4 regions of the Bacillus paranthracis genome follow, and region 1 is predicted to be linked to each of the others. Evidence: predicted binding sites of a transcription regulator. Region 1 holds the regulator's gene; each other region holds the start of a gene.

Region 1 (5,071 bases):
TCGAGTGACTCTGCGCCGAAAATGTACCGGGGCTAAATACACCACCGAAGCTGCGGATTGATACCGAATGGTATCAGTGGTAGGGGAGCGTTCTAAGGACAGTGAAGTCAGACCGGAAGGACTGGTGGAGTGCTTAGAAGTGAGAATGCCGGTATGAGTAGCGAAAGACGGGTGAGAATCCCGTCCACCGAATGCCTAAGGTTTCCTGAGGAAGGCTCGTCCGCTCAGGGTTAGTCAGGACCTAAGCCGAGGCCGACAGGCGTAGGCGATGGACAACAGGTTGATATTCCTGTACCACCTCTTTATCGTTTGAGCAATGGAGGGACGCAGAAGGATAGAAGAAGCGTGCGATTGGTTGTGCACGTCCAAGCAGTTAGGCTGATAAGTAGGCAAATCCGCTTATCGTAAAGGCTGAGCTGTGATGGGGAAGCTCCTTATGGAGCGAAGTCTTTGATTCCCCGCTGCCAAGAAAAGCTTCTAGCGAGATAAAAGGTGCCTGTACCGCAAACCGACACAGGTAGGCGAGGAGAGAATCCTAAGGTGTGCGAGAGAACTCTGGTTAAGGAACTCGGCAAAATGACCCCGTAACTTCGGGAGAAGGGGTGCTTTCTTAACGGAAAGCCGCAGTGAATAGGCCCAAGCGACTGTTTAGCAAAAACACAGCTCTCTGCGAAGCCGTAAGGCGAAGTATAGGGGGTGACACCTGCCCGGTGCTGGAAGGTTAAGGAGAGGGGTTAGCGTAAGCGAAGCTCTGAACTGAAGCCCCAGTAAACGGCGGCCGTAACTATAACGGTCCTAAGGTAGCGAAATTCCTTGTCGGGTAAGTTCCGACCCGCACGAAAGGTGTAACGATTTGGGCACTGTCTCAACCAGAGACTCGGTGAAATTATAGTACCTGTGAAGATGCAGGTTACCCGCGACAGGACGGAAAGACCCCGTGGAGCTTTACTGTAGCCTGATATTGAATTTTGGTACAGTTTGTACAGGATAGGCGGGAGCCTTTGAAACCGGAGCGCTAGCTTCGGTGGAGGCGCTGGTGGGATACCGCCCTGACTGTATTGAAATTCTAACCTACGGGTCTTATCGACCCGGGAGACAGTGTCAGGTGGGCAGTTTGACTGGGGCGGTCGCCTCCTAAAGTGTAACGGAGGCGCCCAAAGGTTCCCTCAGAATGGTTGGAAATCATTCGTAGAGTGCAAAGGCATAAGGGAGCTTGACTGCGAGACCTACAAGTCGAGCAGGGACGAAAGTCGGGCTTAGTGATCCGGTGGTTCCGCATGGAAGGGCCATCGCTCAACGGATAAAAGCTACCCCGGGGATAACAGGCTTATCTCCCCCAAGAGTCCACATCGACGGGGAGGTTTGGCACCTCGATGTCGGCTCATCGCATCCTGGGGCTGTAGTCGGTCCCAAGGGTTGGGCTGTTCGCCCATTAAAGCGGTACGCGAGCTGGGTTCAGAACGTCGTGAGACAGTTCGGTCCCTATCCGTCGTGGGCGTAGGAAATTTGAGAGGAGCTGTCCTTAGTACGAGAGGACCGGGATGGACGCACCGCTGGTGTACCAGTTGTTCTGCCAAGGGCATAGCTGGGTAGCTATGTGCGGAAGGGATAAGTGCTGAAAGCATCTAAGCATGAAGCCCCCCTCAAGATGAGATTTCCCATAGCGTAAGCTAGTAAGATCCCTGAAAGATGATCAGGTTGATAGGTTCGAGGTGGAAGCATGGTGACATGTGGAGCTGACGAATACTAATAGATCGAGGACTTAACCATATAATATGTAGCAAATGTTATCTAGTTTTGAAGGAATATGCCTTCAATAGTTTGGTGATGATGGCAGAGAGGTCACACCCGTTCCCATACCGAACACGGAAGTTAAGCTCTCTAGCGCCGATGGTAGTTGGGACCTTGTCCCTGTGAGAGTAGGACGTCGCCAAGCAACTAAGCACGAGTCAAATGACTCGTGTTTTTTCGTGTTTTCTTTTATAATCCATAGTAATAAAAAATGTATTTAAATAATTATTATTTTGATTAAATACAGGGGAATGTGGCTAGGATAGTAAATAAGCAAAAGAGTTGCAAATTTTATTAATACGTATATAATTAAAGTCAAAGATAGTCAAAGTCAATAAAGGTGGCGGATAAATGAGAAATATATCTGATATCATTGAGCAATATCTAAAGCAAGTTATTGACTTAAGTAATAATAATGTGATTGAAATCAAGAGAAATGAGATTGCGGATCGATTCGAGTGCGTACCATCTCAAATCAATTATGTGATCAATACCCGTTTTACGTTAGAAAGAGGATTTGTAGTAGAAAGTAAACGTGGTGGAGGAGGTTACATTCGCATTATAAAAGTCAAACTGCATGACGATATAGACATTATTGATCAAATGCTTCATATGATTGATCATAGCGTTGCGCAAGGAAATGCAGAGAGTATGATTATACGTTTAATAGAAGAGGGAATCATAACGAATCGTGAAGCTAAACTTATGTTAAGCGTACTAGATCGTTCTGTATTATCAATGGATGTTCCTTCTCGAGATGAACTTAGGGCTCGAATATTATGCGCAATGTTAAGAACACTGAAATATAAATAAATACAGCTTTTGTAAAAGAATAATAACTAAAAGATAAGGCAGTTAAATATTGTAGAAGTTTTGAAAAAAGAACACGCACTTTTATGTAAACGAATAAAGGAAAGTGAACAGTCTAGTAATGTATGAAAAGTACTATGAGATAGATCGTTCCTGTTGTAAAGGTGGGGATAGTGATGACTTGTCAAAACTGTAATATAAGACCAGCAACTTTACATTATACAAAAGTAATTAACGAAAAGAAGGCGGAAGTTCATCTTTGTGAGCAATGTGCAGAACAAAGTGGCTATACGTCTTTCTTTCAATCATCGCAGTCTAACTTTTCATTCCATGATTTATTTGCTGGGTTATTACATGGTGAATCAACAATGTTTGAAGAAGAAAAAAGCGGATTTTCGAACACAAATATATTAAGATGTCCAAATTGTAAAATGACATATGAGCAACTTACAAAGGTAGGACGCTTTGGATGTGCTTCTTGTTACGATACATTTAAGGAACATTTAAAGCCGTTATTAAAACGTCTTCACGGCGGGCATACAGATCATTGTGGAAAAATTCCGAAGCGTATAGAAGGAAATATTCACTTAAAGAAAGAATTAGATGAACTAAAACTCATTCTGAAACAATACGTACAGAAAGAGGAATTTGAGAAAGCTGCTGGAGTAAGGGATAAAATTAGAAATCTTGAAACTCAGCTTAGTGAGCATAGAGAGGGGGAATAGTTCTATGTCACTGGACAAAATTATGAATGAAGCGATTAGTCCATGGATGAAGGGAGATGGCCCTGATTCTGATATTGTTTTAAGTAGTCGAATTCGTTTGGCTCGTAATTTTAAAAAATATCAATTCTCTACTATGCAAAACGAAGAAGAAGCTAAACAGATTCAAGAATTATTTAAAAAGGAATTTATAAATAAAACAGTAGAACCTTTTGGAGAGTTTGAACTATTAAAAATGAATGAATTAACGCCTCTTCAAAGGAGAGTATTAGTTGAAAAGCATTTAATTAGTCCCAACCTTGCAGGAACAGAATATGGAGCGTGTCTATTGTCAGAAAACGAACATATTAGTGTTATGCTGAATGAAGAAGACCATATTCGGATTCAGTGCTTATTTTCAGGATTGCAGTTATCAGAGGCCCTTCAAAGTGCCAATCAAATAGATAATTGGATTGAGAAAGAGGTTGAATATGCTTTTGATGAATCACTTGGATATATTACGAGCTGCCCTACTAACGTTGGTACAGGACTTAGGGCTTCCGTAATGATCCATTTACCAGGGCTCGTTTTAACGAAAAGAATTAGCCGTATTATACAAGTAATTCAAAAATTAGGGTTAGTAGTAAGAGGAATATACGGTGAAGGTAGCGAAGCGTTAGGTAATATATTTCAAGTGTCAAACCAAATGACGCTAGGAAAATCTGAAGAAGATATTATTGCAGATTTAAAGAGTGTCATTCAACAAATCATACAGCAAGAAAAGATGGCTAGAGAATTAATTGTACAAAATTCAAGTATTGAGCTTGAAGATAAAGTTTATCGCTCTTATGGCATACTAGCCAACAGTCGTTTAATTCAATCTGCGGAAGCAGCCAATTGCTTATCAGATTTACGACTTGGTATTGATTTAGGATATATAAAAGGTATATCGAGAAATATTTTGACTGAGCTAATGGTTCTTACACAACCAGGCATTTTACAACAATATGCGGGAGGACCTTTAGGGCCAGAAGAAAGAGATTATCGAAGAGCAACCTTAATCCGTGAGCGATTACGTATTGAAAAAAACTAAGCGCAAGTAGGAGGCGATTTCTATGATGTTTGGAAGATTTACAGAAAGAGCACAGAAAGTATTAGCTTTATCTCAAGAGGAAGCGATTCGTATTGGGCATAACAATATTGGAACAGAACATATTTTACTTGGGCTTGTACGCGAAGGTGAAGGAATTGCAGCAAAAGCGTTGATTGCTCTTGGATTAAGCCCGGAGAAAGTTCAAAAAGAAGTAGAAGCGTTAATTGGACGCGGAACAGAAGCTTCTCAAACCGTACATTATACACCGCGTGCTAAAAAGGTTATTGAGCTGTCTATGGATGAAGCTCGTAAATTAGGTCATTCTTACGTTGGAACAGAACATATTCTACTTGGTTTAATCCGCGAGGGTGAAGGGGTAGCAGCACGTGTTTTAAATAACTTAGGTGTTAGCTTAAATAAGGCAAGACAACAAGTATTGCAACTTCTTGGAAGTAATGAAGCAAGTTCAGGTCATCAAGGTGGTTCTTCAACAAATGCAAATACACCAACACTTGATAGCTTAGCACGTGATTTAACAGTTGTTGCACGTGAAAATCGTTTAGACCCTGTTATTGGACGTGGTAAAGAAATTCAACGTGTAATTGAAGTTTTAAGCCGTAGAACGAAAAACAATCCTGTATTAATTGGGGAGCCTGGTGTAGGTAAAACGGCAATT
Region 2 (5,071 bases), 1.1 Mb from region 1:
TCTATATACGAGATCTTGTTGCTCGGCACCGCTTGAACAAGATACGGCATTTGCAACAGCATCTCTAGCTTGTTGAAATAGTAAGTTCCCCATTTAGACCCCTCCAAAAGAAGAGTTACTTCTCGCTTTTTCTGCCTCAGCTAATGTACCTCGGTACGGGAATCTTGCATCATGCTTCATAACAGCATCGGCTCCTTGTTGGATAAAACGTTTTGATTTGTTCTTTTTACCCATTCGAAAAACCCCCTTTATTTAGCTGAAAACAATCGACGCGCTAACTTGTGCGTCTAATGATAGTATGAGCGTTTGGCGAGAAACTATAAGCAGGGAATTTTTAGATTACAACCCAAGAACCTCTTCTAAATATAGTGCAATACCATCTTCTTCGTTCGTTAGCGTCGTATGGTTTGCGAGTGATTTTAATTCAGGGATGGCATTTCCCATTGCGATGCCGTGACCAGCAAATTCAATCATTTCAAAGTCGTTATCTTCATCACCGAAAGCGATGATTCGCTCTTGTGGAATGTTATAATGACTAGAAATTTTTTGTAGTCCAACAGCTTTATTTAATCCGCTTTTTACAATTTCAATAATCGGCCAAGGTGCGCCCCACTTTCTATGGTCGATTACTTCAGCGTGCATATCAGTTAAATGTTGACGAATTGCACTGGAATGCTCGTCATGTGCGTCAATTAATAAGCAAGTTGGATGATCATTTAAAATATTTAATAAGTCTCCTGTAAAAATGTTTGGAGAACCGAATTCGAAAATATGTTTTTTATCTTCATCAATTTCACGCACATACACATCGTCCATTACTTCAGCGTATATGTTTTTTACGCCAAAATCAAAGCAAGCTCGGACAATTTCTTGCGCTGTTGCTAGCTCAAGAGGAGAGTGATGTGTGCCCCACTTTGAATCAAGAGGGTGATGTACGTAAGCGCCATTAAAGTTTACGATTGGTGTATTTAGGCCAAGTTCTTTATAGTAATCATAACTAGCGCGGAATGGACGTCCTGTTGAGATAACAACAATATGTCCTTGTTCCTTTGCTTTTGCAATTGTATGTTTCGTTCGAGTGGAAATTATTTTGTTGTCTGTTAATAATGTACCGTCTAAGTCTAATGCGATTAAATGTTGTTTGTTCATAATTTCACCTCTTATAATATTTTTTTGTTTTTATCTGTATTTCCGTTTTTAATCTGCAGAAATAAGAGGTTAGACTGGGTGAGACCACCAAAGATGGAAAGTTCACTATATATCCATCTTACGTCGCAAAGTGCTGCGGTGTCTACTATTTCTCGTTGGAAATTAAGAAAAGTCAACATCTTTTTAGAAAGTTCAAACAATGTTTCTTTCATTATGGACAAATTGTGAAAAGGGTTACATTGCTCGTATGATGAGGCTTATAATGAACATGTAATCTTCTCGTATATGTTTGACTCTCCTTTGAAACTGGCCTATAGTAGGTTGGTTTCTTTTTTTTCGACAAATAGGAAGGAAATCCCTGCTTTAAGCTTGTGTCATTCATGTATATGTACAAGAACGAAATGTAGTACTTGTTTCCTAAACATGACAGAAAAGCTTTCTTTTAAAATGGATATACTAATGAGGCAAAGACGTCATGGAAGGAGAATGGAAATGGGACAAAATCGCAGGTTTCGTTCGGGACAAAAAGCGCCGAATGATGGCATTTACGTAGAAATTGGTGAAACGGGAAGTATGGTGAAAGATCCGCAAATGGTGAAACTAACTGCTGGTGACAAGTTTCCAGATAACACGAATCATAACCGTCAGTGGACGTATAAAAGAAAACCGTAACAGAAGCCGCAATCGTTATTGCGGCTTTTTTGTCGTTACACATTTTAATTTCATTTACCGTATATTTTTCAGTTGTATCATGAATGCTCCTTTTTTCTTTTTCAAATAATAAGTTTGAAAATACATAAGCAAAATTATTGTATAAAAAAGTCAGTTGGCGTATAATCAAATCAAAGGTCAAAGAAAGTCAAACATTTGGAGGACTGTAAAGATGGACTTAAATCAAATGACAACAAAAACACAAGAGGCGATTATGAGTGCCCAATCTTTAGCGGTATCTCATCACCATCAAGAAGTAGATACTGTTCATCTCTTGTTTACATTATTAGAAGAGCAAGATGGGTTAGCAGTACGTATTTTTCAAAAAATGAACGTCGATATAGAAGCATTAAAACAAGGCGCCGAAAATTTAATTAAGAAAAAGCCTTCCGTAACGGGGAGCGGTGCAGAAGCAGGTAAATTATATATAACAGGTGCTCTGCAACAATTACTTGTAAGAGCAGGAAAAGAAGCAGAGAAATTGCAAGATGACTACATTTCAATTGAACATGTATTGCTTGCTTTTACTGAAGAAAAAGGCGATATAAACCAATTATTTACAAGATTTCATATTACGAAAGATAACTTATTACAGTCTTTAATGACAGTTCGGGGGAATCAAAGAGTGACTAGTCAAAATCCAGAAGCAACTTATGAAGCGTTAGAAAAATATGGTCGTGATTTAGTTGCGGAAGTAAGAGCGGGGAAAATTGACCCTGTTATCGGCCGCGATAGTGAAATTCGCCGCGTAATCCGCATTCTTTCACGTAAAACGAAAAACAACCCAGTTTTAATTGGTGAACCAGGTGTTGGTAAAACAGCAATTGTTGAAGGGTTAGCACAGCGTATTGTGAAAAAGGATGTACCTGAAGGATTAAAAGATAGAACAATCTTTGCATTAGATATGAGTGCGCTTGTAGCTGGAGCGAAATTCCGTGGTGAATTTGAAGAGCGACTGCAAGCTGTATTAAATGAAATTAAAAAGAGTGAAGGACGCATTTTATTATTCATTGATGAACTTCATACAATCGTCGGCGCTGGTAAAACAGAAGGCGCAATGGATGCAGGAAATATGTTAAAACCGATGCTTGCGCGTGGTGAACTGCATTGTATCGGGGCGACGACGTTAGATGAATATCGTAAATATATTGAGAAAGATCCAGCGCTAGAAAGACGTTTCCAACAAGTATTAGCAGAAGAACCAACTGTTGAAGATACAATTTCCATTTTACGTGGTTTAAAAGAGCGCTTTGAAATTTATCATGGTGTAAATATTCATGACCGCGCGATTGTAGCAGCATCAGTTTTATCAGATCGATATATTTCGGATCGTTTCTTACCGGATAAAGCAATTGATCTTGTTGACGAAGCGTGCGCAACAATTCGTACAGAAATTGATTCTATGCCAACAGAATTAGATGAAGTAACGCGTCGCATTATGCAGCTGGAAATTGAAGAAGCAGCTCTTGGAAAAGAGAAAGACTTTGGTAGCCAAGAACGTCTAAAAACATTGCAACGTGAATTATCGGATTTAAAAGAAGTGGCAAGTGGCATGAGAGCCAAATGGGAGAAAGAAAAAGAAGATATTCACAAAGTTCGTGACTTACGTGAACATTTAGAGCGTCTGCGCCGTGAATTAGAAGAAGCAGAAGGTAATTACGACTTAAATAGAGCAGCGGAACTTCGCCACGGAAAAATTCCTGCAATTGAAAAAGAGTTAAAAGAAGCAGAAGAAATGGGCGCGAATAATAAACAAGAAAATCGTTTATTACGTGAGGAAGTAAGTGAAGAAGAGATTGCTGATATTGTTTCACGTTGGACTGGTATTCCTGTTGCAAAACTCGTTGAAGGTGAACGCGAGAAATTACTACGTTTAGAGCAAATTTTATCAGAGCGTGTCATCGGACAAGAAGAAGCAGTAAGCTTAGTATCAGACGCAGTTCTTCGTGCACGCGCAGGTATTAAAGACCCGAACCGTCCGATTGGTTCCTTCATTTTCTTAGGACCTACTGGTGTTGGTAAAACAGAACTTGCAAAAACGTTAGCGCAGTCATTATTTGATAGTGAAGAACAAATGATTCGTATTGATATGTCTGAGTATATGGAGAAACACGCTGTGTCACGCTTAATTGGTGCGCCTCCTGGATATGTTGGATATGAAGAGGGCGGTCAATTAACAGAAGCGGTAAGACGTAAACCGTATTCGGTTATTTTATTAGACGAAATCGAAAAAGCACATCCAGAAGTATTCAACATTTTATTACAAATGTTAGATGACGGTCGCATTACAGATTCGCAAGGACGTACAGTAGACTTTAAAAACACGGTTATTATTATGACTTCAAATATTGGATCTGCTCATTTATTAGATGGACTAGGAGAAGATGGCTCCATTAAAGAAGAATCAAGAGAACTTGTCATGGGGCAATTAAGAGGACATTTCCGACCAGAGTTTTTAAATCGTGTCGACGAAATTATTTTATTCAAACCTCTTACAACGAATGAAATTAAAGGTATTGTTGATAAAATTGTAAAAGAATTACAAGGCCGTTTAGCTGACCGTCATATTACGGTACAATTAACAGACGCAGCGAAAGAGTTTGTTGTCGAAGTTGGCTTCGATCCGATGTACGGAGCTCGTCCGTTAAAACGATATGTACAGCGTCAAGTTGAGACGAAATTAGCGAGAGAATTAATTGCAGGAACGATTACTGATAACAGTCACGTAGTTGTTGATGTAGAAAATAACGAATTAGTCGTTCATGTGAAGTAAAACAAAAAAGAGTTCGGATAAAATCCGGACTCTTTTTTTAGTGTTGTTCTACTGGCTCGTTTGGAATTGCAGCTGCAATTGCTAGTACGAATACTGCAAGAACAACTGAGAAAATAGACGCTTGGTTAAAATCGTATGTACCGCCAGTCATAGAGCCGATTACGTAGCTCATCATATGTACAAGCAAGAACGACCAAATTAATGCCCAAATGAAACGCATATTTTACACCTCTATTCGTTCAATCTGTCCTTATTGTAACACAATTGAAAAAAGAATATAGAAAAATATTTGTAGATTTTTCAACGCAAATTTGCATTCTGTTCATACATTATAAAAGAGTACTTTTATACGTTTAGAAAATAAGGCGGGGGAAAAATGAGTATTACGGAACGTTTTTTTTACTTAGAAAAAGAACCATGTGTCATTTATTTACCGGA
Region 3 (5,071 bases), 470 kb from region 1:
ATTGTCAATAACCGTGATATTCCTTGTGAATTACGTCAGTTATACGAGGAAGAAATGTCGGCACCAGTTGTAGTAGATGAAGAGCGTTTTATTGAAAATAATATTAATGTGATTCAAGATCAATTAGCGAAGTATGATGACCGTGTTGTAAGACACGATACATTAAAACTAGCTTCTATTTTATATTCACTGTTGTAGATGTGCGTTGCCTCGTTTGGGGTAACGCTCCTCATTTCATATAGGACAAGATTTTTGTTCCACAATAATCGTATAAGGAGGTGTTGACTGTGTCATTTGCATCAGAAACAAAGAAAGAGTTGACGAATCTGGAGATGAAGGAATGTTGTGAGAAAGCAGAATTATCAGCGTTACTTCGCATGAACGGATCGCTTTCTTTTTCAAATCGTCGTCTATCAATCGATATTCAAACGGAAAATGCGGCAATTGCAAGAAGGATTTATACGCTTTTGAAAAAAGGATATGACGTGACGGTAGAATTACTTGTTCGTAAAAAAATGCGATTGAAGAAAAACAATGTATATATCGTAAGGCTTGTTGAGAAGTCACGCGAAATATTAGCTGATCTTCATATCGTTCGAGACGACTTTTCATTTATTCGAAATATATCACAAGAATTAATTGAGAAGAAATGTTGTAAACGATCGTATTTACGCGGTGCATTTTTAGCAGGTGGTTCAGTAAATAACCCAGAAACATCATCTTATCATTTAGAGATCTTTTCGTTATATAAGGAACATAATGATGCTATATGTGAACTGATGAACGGATTTGATTTAAATAGTAAGACGTTGGAAAGAAGAAAAGGGTACATTACGTATTTGAAAGAAGCAGAAAAGATTACAGAGTTTTTAAATATTATAGGTGCTCATAATGCACTTTTAAGATTTGAAGACATTCGAATCGTACGTGATATGCGTAATTCTGTAAATCGCTTAGTGAACTGCGAAACAGCTAATTTAAATAAAACAATTGGTGCAGCGCTAAGGCAGATTGAAAATATCCGTTATATTGATGAGACGGTTGGTCTTGATATATTGCCGGATAAACTACGAGAAATTGCGCAATTACGAAGAGATTATCAAGATGTAACATTGAAAGAATTAGGTGAGATGGTATCCGGGGGGAAAATTAGTAAATCGGGTATTAATCATCGTTTGCGTAAAATTGATGATATTGCAGAGAAATTACGCGCGGGGGAAACGGTAGCAAAAAAATAAGAGGTTAAAGGGGAAATGGAGCTGTGGTTCAAAAAAGAGTTCAGGTTTCATTAAAAAACGGTTTACAAGCACGTCCGGCTGCGTTGTTTGTACAAGAGGCCAATCGCTTTCATGCAGATATTTTCATCGAAAAAGATGGGAAGACAGTAAATGCAAAGAGCATAATGGGGATTATGAGCTTAGCAATTGGAACTGGTAGCATGATAACAATTACAACAGAAGGTTCAGATGCAGAAGAGGCTTTAGAGGCACTAGCTGCATATGTACAATAAGAAGCTATCGCGCATGTGCGATAGCTTTTTTGTTGTTTGGGGCTTGTTGGTGGGGGTATGTGGGATGTGCGTTCTTGTCGAGAATTGTCGGTAAGTCGATAAGTTGTGTCGAAACGTCGATATATTAAAATAATCGCCGATATAATTGGAGTTACGGTCGATATATTTGAAAAATCGCCGATATATTTAGAGGGATACTGAGTGGGGTATGTTCGTGCGGAGATTTAACTATAAAAAAGCGCCCTGTAATAGGCGCTTTTTTATGTATCCAGCTCCAGCGACTCTAAATAAGCCGCTTCCGCTTTAAATATCTATTAACGATTTGTAAAGATCTTATCGATTAAACCGTATTCTAAAGCTTTTTCTGCTGTCATGAAGTTGTCGCGGTCTGTGTCGCGTTGTAGCACTTCAAGTGGTTGACCTGTGCGGTCAGCAAGAATTTGGTTTAGTTTTTCACGTAAGAATAGGATACGTTTAGCAGCGATTTCGATTTCAGTCGCTTGACCTTGTGCACCACCAAGTGGTTGGTGAATCATTACTTCACTGTTTGGAAGTGCATAACGTTTTCCTTTTTCACCTGCTGCGAGTAAGAATGCACCCATAGATGCAGCCATACCGATACAGATTGTTGATACTTGCGGTTTAATAAACTGCATTGTATCGTAAATTGCCATACCTGCTGTGATAGAACCACCAGGGCTGTTGATGTAGATGTGAATATCTTTTTCTGGATCTTGAGATTCCAAGAATAAAAGCTGGGAAACGATTGAGTTAGCTACGTTGTCATCAATTGCGCTACCAAGCATAATGATGCGGTCTTTTAATAGTCGAGAGTAAATATCGTAAGCGCGTTCTCCACGATTTGTTTGTTCAATTACTGTAGGAATTAAATTCATCTGTTATTTCCTCCTTATAAAGCTTTCTTAGTCTTATAATACAATTATGGTCAATAAAGGTCAAACGAAACCACTTTAAATCAAAAAAATATGTAGTTGTACCATGAAATATTCGCTATGTTTTTGAAATTCCCTGCTTATGTATCTTCAACATCATAACCGAATTACATAAATTTAAACGTTATAAAAACTGTAGAAAAAAAGAAAAGAACGCCTTTTGACTGAAGCGTTCTTTCGATATCTATTCTTTTAAAAGATAGGTTACTTTATTTAAAATCTTTTCGATTTGTTTCGCGTTTTTACTATACATTTCGCTCGCTGATTTCGACTTTGTTTCTAAGGAAAATAGTTCAAGATCAGCATGACATTTTTTTAATGATGCTAATAATAAAGGTTTGTTTTGAGGAGAAGGCATTTGTAGTTTGTCATTATAAATGTCGATAGTCAGTTGTCCGTATGAATCAACTTGACCGAGAAAGACATTTTCGATAACAACACCGAGCTTTTCTAGTTCAGCATGTAGCCAAGCGCGGTTATGTCCACTTGCGGATAGCGGTTCATCTAAGACATTGCCATCCATAATAACAGTTTGTGGTTCTTTTTCGTTTGCTACTTTTAAACCGATGTCTTTTGCTGTAAGTGGCTGGGAATCTTTCTTTAATAATACATTTAATTCTCCGCTCGGTTCTAAGACAGCAAATTCAACATCAGCTACGCTGAAAGCACCTTTTCCACGGAGAAGTTCCAGTAATTCATCACTTGTATATTTTTCTTTCTTTAAGTTGTCTTCGAGTATCTTTCCGTCTTTTATTAATACGGTAGATTTCCCTTCAAAGAAGTCCCGAGCTGTTTTGTTCTTTAAAGAGAGGATTCCTGTTAAAAAAGGTACCACAGCGAAAATGAGTATCGCAAAGACGCCGTGGAAAAATTTTGAATCGAGCCCTGTAGATACTTGGGCAGCGATGTCACCGATTGTCATTCCGGCAATGTATTCAAAAAAGGAGAGCTGAGAGATTTGTCTTTTCCCTAACCATTTCGTAATAGCGAATAAAATAATTAATATGAATACAGAGCGAAGAATGACAAGTGTCCATTCCGGCAGGTGAGACATAGTCATTTCCTCCAGTCTACTTAAAACCCTTTATATTGAGGTTCTTCACGTTCTAATACTGAAACTCTATTCTGTAAATCAGCGATGATGCTGTCCATTTCTAACATACATTCATGAAATACACGTTTTGATTCTTCATCTTGTGAATTTAAAGAAAGGGAGCTTAAACTTGCTTGAGCCCCCCTTACACTAGCAAGGCAGGTTTTAACATTAGCAATAACTGTCATACAAACACCTTATCCTTTCGGTTTGAATAGCAATGCTCCGATGAAGCCGAAAATAATAGCTGCGGATACACCGGCGCTTGTTACTTTAAACATGCCGGTAATAACGCCAACGATGCCATGTTTTGCGGCTTCTTCCATTGCGCCGTGAACGAGGGCATTACCAAAGCTTGTAATAGGTACGGTTGCCCCAGCTCCAGCGAAGTCAATTAATGGTTCATACAAATTGAATCCATCTAATATAGCTCCAGCAACAACGAGTGTTGCCATTGTATGAGCGGGTGTTAGTTTGCCGACATCAAACATAAGTTGGCCAATTACACATATGAGTCCGCCAATGACGAAAGCCCAGAAAAAAATCATTGCGTTGCACCTCCGAATTCAATTGAAACGGCGTGAGCGATGCACGGAATCGTTTCTTCTTGTTGGAATGTAAGTGGAGATAGTAAAGCGCCTGTCGCAACGACAAGTATTTTTTTGAACTCTCCTCTTTTCATTCTGTTTAATAAATGACCGTACACGACTGTTGCGGAACATCCTGGTCCACTAGCCCCAGCTATGACAGGTTGCCCTTCTCTATAAATGAGTAGCCCGCAATCTTGGAACTGTTCGCTCGTTACTTTCGTTCCGTGTTTATGTAATAAGTCATAAGCAATTTCGCGGCCGACATGTCCGAGGTCACCGGTTACGATTAAATCGTAGTAAGAGGCGTCAATTTGGCGTTCGCGTAGGTGGGCCTCAATTGTATCGACGGCGGCTGGAGCCATTGCGCCTCCCATATTAAACGGATCTGTTAATCCCATATCAACCACTTTTCCGATTGTGGCTGATGTTACCCTAGGGCCGTTTCCAGTATCGCTTAAAATAGCGGCTCCTGCTCCAGTTACTGTCCACTGCGCGGTAGGTGGCTTTTGTCCACCATATTCAGTAGGGTAGCGGAACTGTTTTTCTACGGCGGTGTTATGGCTTGATGCACCAGTTAATAAATATTTTGCGCCTTTTGCATTTACGATACTCGCCCCAAGTGCTAAACCTTCCATAGAAGTAGAACAAGCGCCGAATAGTCCGAGATAAGGAGTGCCCAGTGTACGGCAAGCAAAGCTTGTAGGGGTAATTTGATTAATTAAATCTCCTGCGAGTACAAATTGGATATCGTCTTTACGAAGTTCTGCTTTTTCAGTGGCGCGGCTACAAGCTTCTTCGAACAAAATTTTATGTGCTTTTTCATAGGAATCTTGTCCGAGCCATAAATCTTCATGAAGGATATCGAAGTCTTCGGGGATTTTTCCTTTTGCTTCAAACGGCCCGCCGACGACTCCTGTCGAAATAA
Region 4 (5,071 bases), on a different replicon from region 1:
GGCGTTATTACCGGCATGTTTAAAGTAACAAGCGCCGGTGTATCCGCAGCTATTATTTTCGGCTTCATCGGAGCATTGCTATTCAAACCGAAAGGATAAGGTGTTCGTATGACAGTTATCGCTAGCGTCAAAACCTGCCTTGCTAGTGTAAGGGGCGCTCAAGCAAGTTTGAGCTCCCTTTCACTACATTCACAGGACGCAAAATCAAAACGTGTATTTCATGAATGTATGTTAGAAATGGAGAGCATCATCGCGGATTTACAAAATAGAGTTTCAGTATTAGAACGTGAAGAACCTCAATATAAAGGGTTTTAAGTAGACTGGAGGAAATGACTATGTCTCACCTGCCGGAATGGACACTTGTCATTCTTCGCTCTGTATTCATATTAATTATTTTATTCGCTATTACGAAATGGTTAGGGAAAAGACAAATCTCTCAGCTCTCCTTTTTTGAATACATAGCCGGAATGACAATCGGTGACATCGCTGCCCAAGTATCTACAGGGCTCGATTCAAAATTTTTTCACGGCGTCTTTGCGATACTCATTTTCGCTGTGGTACCTTTTTTAACAGGAATCCTTTCTTTAAAGAACAAAACAGCTCGGGACTTCTTTGAAGGGAAATCTACCGTATTAATAAAAGATGGAAAGATACTCGAAGACAACTTAAAGAAAGAAAAATATACAAGTGACGAATTACTGGAACTTCTTCGTGGAAAAGATGCCTTCAGCGTAGCTGATGTTGAATTTGCTGTACTAGAACCGAGCGGAGAATTAAATGTATTATTAAAGAAAGATCGCCAACCACTCACAGCAAAAGACATCGGTTTAAAAGTAGCAAACGAAAAAGAACCACAAACTGTTATTATGGATGGCAATGTCTTAGATGAACCGCTATCCGCAAGTGGACATAACCGCGCTTGGCTACATGCTGAACTAGAAAAGCTCGGTGTTGTTATCGAAAATGTCTTTCTCGGTCAAGTTGATTCATACGGACAACTGACTATCGACATTTATAATGACAAACTACAAATGCCTTCTCCTCAAAACAAACCTTTATTATTAGCATCATTAAAAAAATGTCATGCTGATCTTGAACTATTTTCCTTAGAAACAAAGTCGAAATCAGCGAGCGAAATGTATAGTAAAAACGCGAAACAAATCGAAAAGATTTTAAATAAAGTAACCTATCTTTTAAAAGAATAGATATCGAAAGAACGCTTCAGTCAAAAGGCGTTCTTTTCTTTTTTTCTACAGTTTTTATAACGTTTAAATTTATGTAATTCGGTTATGATGTTGAAGATACATAAGCAGGGAATTTCAAAAACATAGCGAATATTTCATGGTACAACTACATATTTTTTTGATTTAAAGTGGTTTCGTTTGACCTTTATTGACCATAATTGTATTATAAGACTAAGAAAGCTTTATAAGGAGGAAATAACAGATGAATTTAATTCCTACAGTAATTGAACAAACAAATCGTGGAGAACGCGCTTACGATATTTACTCTCGACTATTAAAAGACCGCATCATTATGCTTGGTAGCGCAATTGATGACAACGTAGCTAACTCAATCGTTTCCCAGCTTTTATTCTTGGAATCTCAAGATCCAGAAAAAGATATTCACATCTACATCAACAGCCCTGGTGGTTCTATCACAGCAGGTATGGCAATTTACGATACAATGCAGTTTATTAAACCGCAAGTATCAACAATCTGTATCGGTATGGCTGCATCTATGGGTGCATTCTTACTTGCAGCAGGTGAAAAAGGAAAACGTTATGCACTTCCAAACAGTGAAGTAATGATTCACCAACCACTTGGCGGGGCACAAGGTCAAGCGACTGAAATCGAAATCGCTGCTAAACGTATCCTATTCTTACGTGAAAAACTAAACCAAATTCTTGCTGACCGCACTGGTCAACCACTTGAAGTGCTACAACGCGACACAGACCGCGACAACTTCATGACAGCAGAAAAAGCTTTAGAATACGGTTTAATCGATAAGATCTTTACAAATCGTTAATAACTAAATTACTGAGGCAACCCTATAGCGCCTTGTCTAAATACCTATACAGCGTGGTCTTACTGATACCAGTCGCCACTGTAATTTGCTTAATTGTATAGTCTTTACTCTTATACATCTTAACAGCCATTTCCACTTTATCTTCTTTCTTAGTAGGTCTCCCACCTTTCTTTCCTCTTGATCTTGCTGCTTGAAGACCAGACTTTGTTCGTTCACTAATAATATCTCTTTCTAGTTCAGCGATGCTTGCCATTGTACGAAAGAAAAACTTTCCCATTGCGGTTGAAGTGTCAATACTGTCAGTAATTGATACAAAATGTACACCCATATCGTTAAATAATTCGCTCAGTTCTATCAAATGTTTTGTGGAACGTGAAATACGGTCAAGTTTATATACAACAATTTTATCGCCACTTCGTAAAATTTTTAAAAGGTCTTCTAATTGAGGCCTATCTCTTCGTGTGCCAGTTAATTTTTCTTTATAAATCTTCTCAACCCCGAATTGTGTTAATGCATCAACTTGCATATCTAGGTTTTGTTCCTCCGTACTCACTCGCGCGTAACCAAAAATCATAATTAATCACCTACTAAAAACTATTTATATGAATATATTAGCACCAAAAACGGTGTTTGTTATTAAAAATGTTACTTTGATTTTGGGAATGAGTTTTGGTACCAAAGATCAGGGTAAATAGAGTGTGTCTTGCTCCAATAAGGACCAGCCCCATAAATGTCCGTTTATGGGGCTAATTTTATTAAACTAACCAGCCGCAGTATGACTGAAGAGAGCTCTTTTATTTTTGTTCCGCAATAGGGCCAGATTGTTGAATAAGGATTGTAGTTAATTATGGTTTTACATACAATTATTGAACTATTGGAAGATAAGTTTAATATCAACCTCGGTGAGCTTTTCATAAGTAAATGAGGTTCTTCACAAGTAATTCGTGAACTAATCAACTGCCCCAGTTCGTTTTATTTCTACCTTAATATTTGGTTTTAAATTTAATGTGGAATACTTTCCTCTCAAATCTTTTTCATTTAAATTGGAATATTTTCTTATACTTTTTATTTTTCTTCCAATGCCAATTGGATCAGTATTTAATTTTCTAAACTTCTCAAGAATATCCCCGAATTCTTTGTTTAGTTCTTCTTCAATTATTAGCTCCATTTTTTTTATTGATTCCTTATTTTTAAGAGTAACAGAAGGCTGTAATTCTATAGTTGAAACTAAAATAGATGCATTTAAATTAACCGACTCTTTCTGAGATAATTCAACATTTCCGCGGTACTTTATTGGGTGAATTGTAATATTAAATTTATCTCCTTTTTGCTTTTCGACTAGTTTTATTCCCTTTTCTTCTAATACCTCTGTAGGAATATTTAAAGTTATATCCCCCAAAAAAAGCATTATGATCGGTGAATAATTTTATATACAGGGTTTTTTTCATGGAAATAGAACCAACCATTTTATCATCCCTAAATAATGCAACCCCATCTAAATAGGGTGCTACACCATTCTCATTCGATAGAATAGGTAAGGTAGGATCGATACCAATTTCATATAGTGTGGAAATAAAATCATGCAAGTTGGAGTTTATTAACATTTCCTTCTTTTCGTGCTTATCTAATAATTGATAAATATATGACCCCATTTCAGGGTATTCTTCATAGTTTTTATTATTAATTGTACTCTCAGCATTGTTTGTAATTGCCAAAAAAATTAAAGATCCGATGCTACTATCTCGTTGCATTGTATCTAGAAAAGATGAAATCCCTATCATTTCTGTCATATATTTATCAAATAAAATTGTCCTTAATTGACCAGAAGTAAGGTCGTGGCTTGTCTGTTGTTCTAAATTTTGTCTTATTTGTTTGCTTGTAGTTCCGACGGCAGAAAGGGTTACACTCGTCTTTTCTTCTTTACGGTCGAATTGTAACAAGCTAATAGTGCCTTTGTATGTATTCTCATCAAGTAAGTCAAAACCAATAATAGTTGAAATTCCTTGCCTTTCTAATATTTTTTCAGGTAGCATACATGCCGTACAGAGAAAGAAACAAAGTAGTAGAATAAGCCATATTTTCATTTTTTCAACTCCGTTTTGAACGTGAAAAGATTTTAGATTTAATGATTGAAATGAAATATAAGAATATTGGATAGATAAACCATAGGTAAAAGCCTACTTGACCAACTTTATCAATCAAAAGGTTATTGTCGACTCTTTTTGTGATAAAAAAACTCGTGATAAAAATGATTATTGAGATTACCCATATTCCATGTTTTAGTTTTAAATGAAATATTTGTTTAACTCCTTTGGAAGAAATGAATAGGATTATACATAAATTTGGAAAAATAACTAATATCCATAATGAAACTGCTATAGATTCAAAGCGCTCAATAAATGGAAAATGGACAGCGCTTATCATACTGACAATAGGCCAGATCTGTTTTTCTAATTCTTTAGGGCTAAAAAATAATATGGAAATAACAGTTGCAATTAAAACAAGAAGTGTGGTAAACCAGATTGCTAATTGACTGAATAGAAGTAGTTTTTTTTTCTCCTTTATAAAAGGAAAAATAAAAAATAAAGTCTCAAAACCCAACATTGTATAACTGCTTTTAAAAACTCCTTTCATCATTTCTGACGGAGTTGTCGACATGATGGGTAAAATTCTAGTTAAGTTTATGGAATCAAGTGGTTGATACATCACAAATAGCAGCCATATAGTCATTAAAAAGGATAAGAAGCATATCCCTGCAACTACTCTGAATCCACCTGATACTGCATAAATTGTTATTAATAATAGTGCTAAAGTGCCTACCCATTCATAAACTCCTTCATATCCCCATGTTAGGGACAATTCAACATAACTGATGATGATAGAGTAATGTACAGCAATAAAGTAAATGACAATTAAGGTATTGATGATACTTCCTATAAAGCGACCAAATAAATTTTCGTGTATTTCATAAAGATTACAGTTTCCATGTTTTTTAAGTATGCTAATAATAATCCAAGTGATAATACTAATGAATAGACCGGAT

Evidence for each region. Region 1 encodes CtsR, which represses protease genes until heat stress. Its sites were predicted from a motif close to ATGGTCAATAAAGGTCAAACA; they were not measured.
Region 2: a site for CtsR is predicted at 1,995-2,015, ahead of clpB (ATP-dependent chaperone ClpB). Genes of this name have one in related genera too.
Region 3: a site for CtsR is predicted at 2,453-2,473, ahead of clpP (ATP-dependent Clp endopeptidase proteolytic subunit ClpP). Genes of this name have one in related genera too.
Region 4: a site for CtsR is predicted at 1,380-1,400, ahead of clpP (ATP-dependent Clp endopeptidase proteolytic subunit ClpP). Genes of this name have one in related genera too.

What each region holds. Positions count from the first base shown of each region.
Region 1 covers NZ_CP101135.1:90,626-95,696, forward strand. Annotated here, with positions in the region: rRNA gene NLJ82_RS00500 (23S ribosomal RNA) at 1-1,770, shown strand, start outside; rRNA gene rrf (5S ribosomal RNA) at 1,821-1,936, shown strand; gene ctsR (transcriptional regulator CtsR) at 2,143-2,604, shown strand; gene mcsA (protein-arginine kinase activator protein McsA) at 2,778-3,326, shown strand; gene mcsB (protein-arginine kinase McsB) at 3,331-4,395, shown strand; gene clpC (ATP-dependent protease ATP-binding subunit ClpC) at 4,418-5,071, shown strand, end outside.
Region 2 covers NZ_CP101135.1:1,205,722-1,210,792, forward strand. Annotated here, with positions in the region: gene NLJ82_RS06080 (DUF3813 domain-containing protein) at 1-93, opposite strand, end outside; gene NLJ82_RS06085 (hypothetical protein) at 94-234, opposite strand; gene NLJ82_RS06090 (Cof-type HAD-IIB family hydrolase) at 340-1,149, opposite strand; gene NLJ82_RS06095 (YjzC family protein) at 1,642-1,821, shown strand; gene clpB (ATP-dependent chaperone ClpB) at 2,033-4,633, shown strand; gene NLJ82_RS06105 (YjzD family protein) at 4,671-4,853, opposite strand; gene NLJ82_RS06110 (lipase family protein) at 5,010-5,071, shown strand, end outside.
Region 3 covers NZ_CP101135.1:4,865,887-4,870,957, reverse strand. Annotated here, with positions in the region: gene NLJ82_RS25355 (gluconeogenesis factor YvcK family protein) at 1-198, shown strand, start outside; gene whiA (DNA-binding protein WhiA) at 288-1,238, shown strand; gene NLJ82_RS25345 (HPr family phosphocarrier protein) at 1,262-1,510, shown strand; gene clpP (ATP-dependent Clp endopeptidase proteolytic subunit ClpP) at 1,825-2,406, opposite strand; gene NLJ82_RS25335 (DUF421 domain-containing protein) at 2,648-3,517, opposite strand; gene NLJ82_RS25330 (DUF1657 domain-containing protein) at 3,538-3,744, opposite strand; gene spoVAE (stage V sporulation protein AE) at 3,754-4,104, opposite strand; gene spoVAD (stage V sporulation protein AD) at 4,101-5,071, opposite strand, start outside.
Region 4 covers NZ_CP101136.1:126,719-131,789, reverse strand. Annotated here, with positions in the region: gene spoVAE (stage V sporulation protein AE) at 1-99, shown strand, start outside; gene NLJ82_RS27730 (DUF1657 domain-containing protein) at 109-315, shown strand; gene NLJ82_RS27725 (DUF421 domain-containing protein) at 336-1,205, shown strand; gene clpP (ATP-dependent Clp endopeptidase proteolytic subunit ClpP) at 1,447-2,028, shown strand; gene NLJ82_RS27715 (recombinase family protein) at 2,051-2,602, opposite strand; gene NLJ82_RS28975 (Ger(x)C family spore germination C-terminal domain-containing protein) at 2,978-3,427, opposite strand; gene NLJ82_RS27710 (Ger(x)C family spore germination protein) at 3,345-4,112, opposite strand; gene NLJ82_RS27705 (GerAB/ArcD/ProY family transporter) at 4,117-5,071, opposite strand, start outside.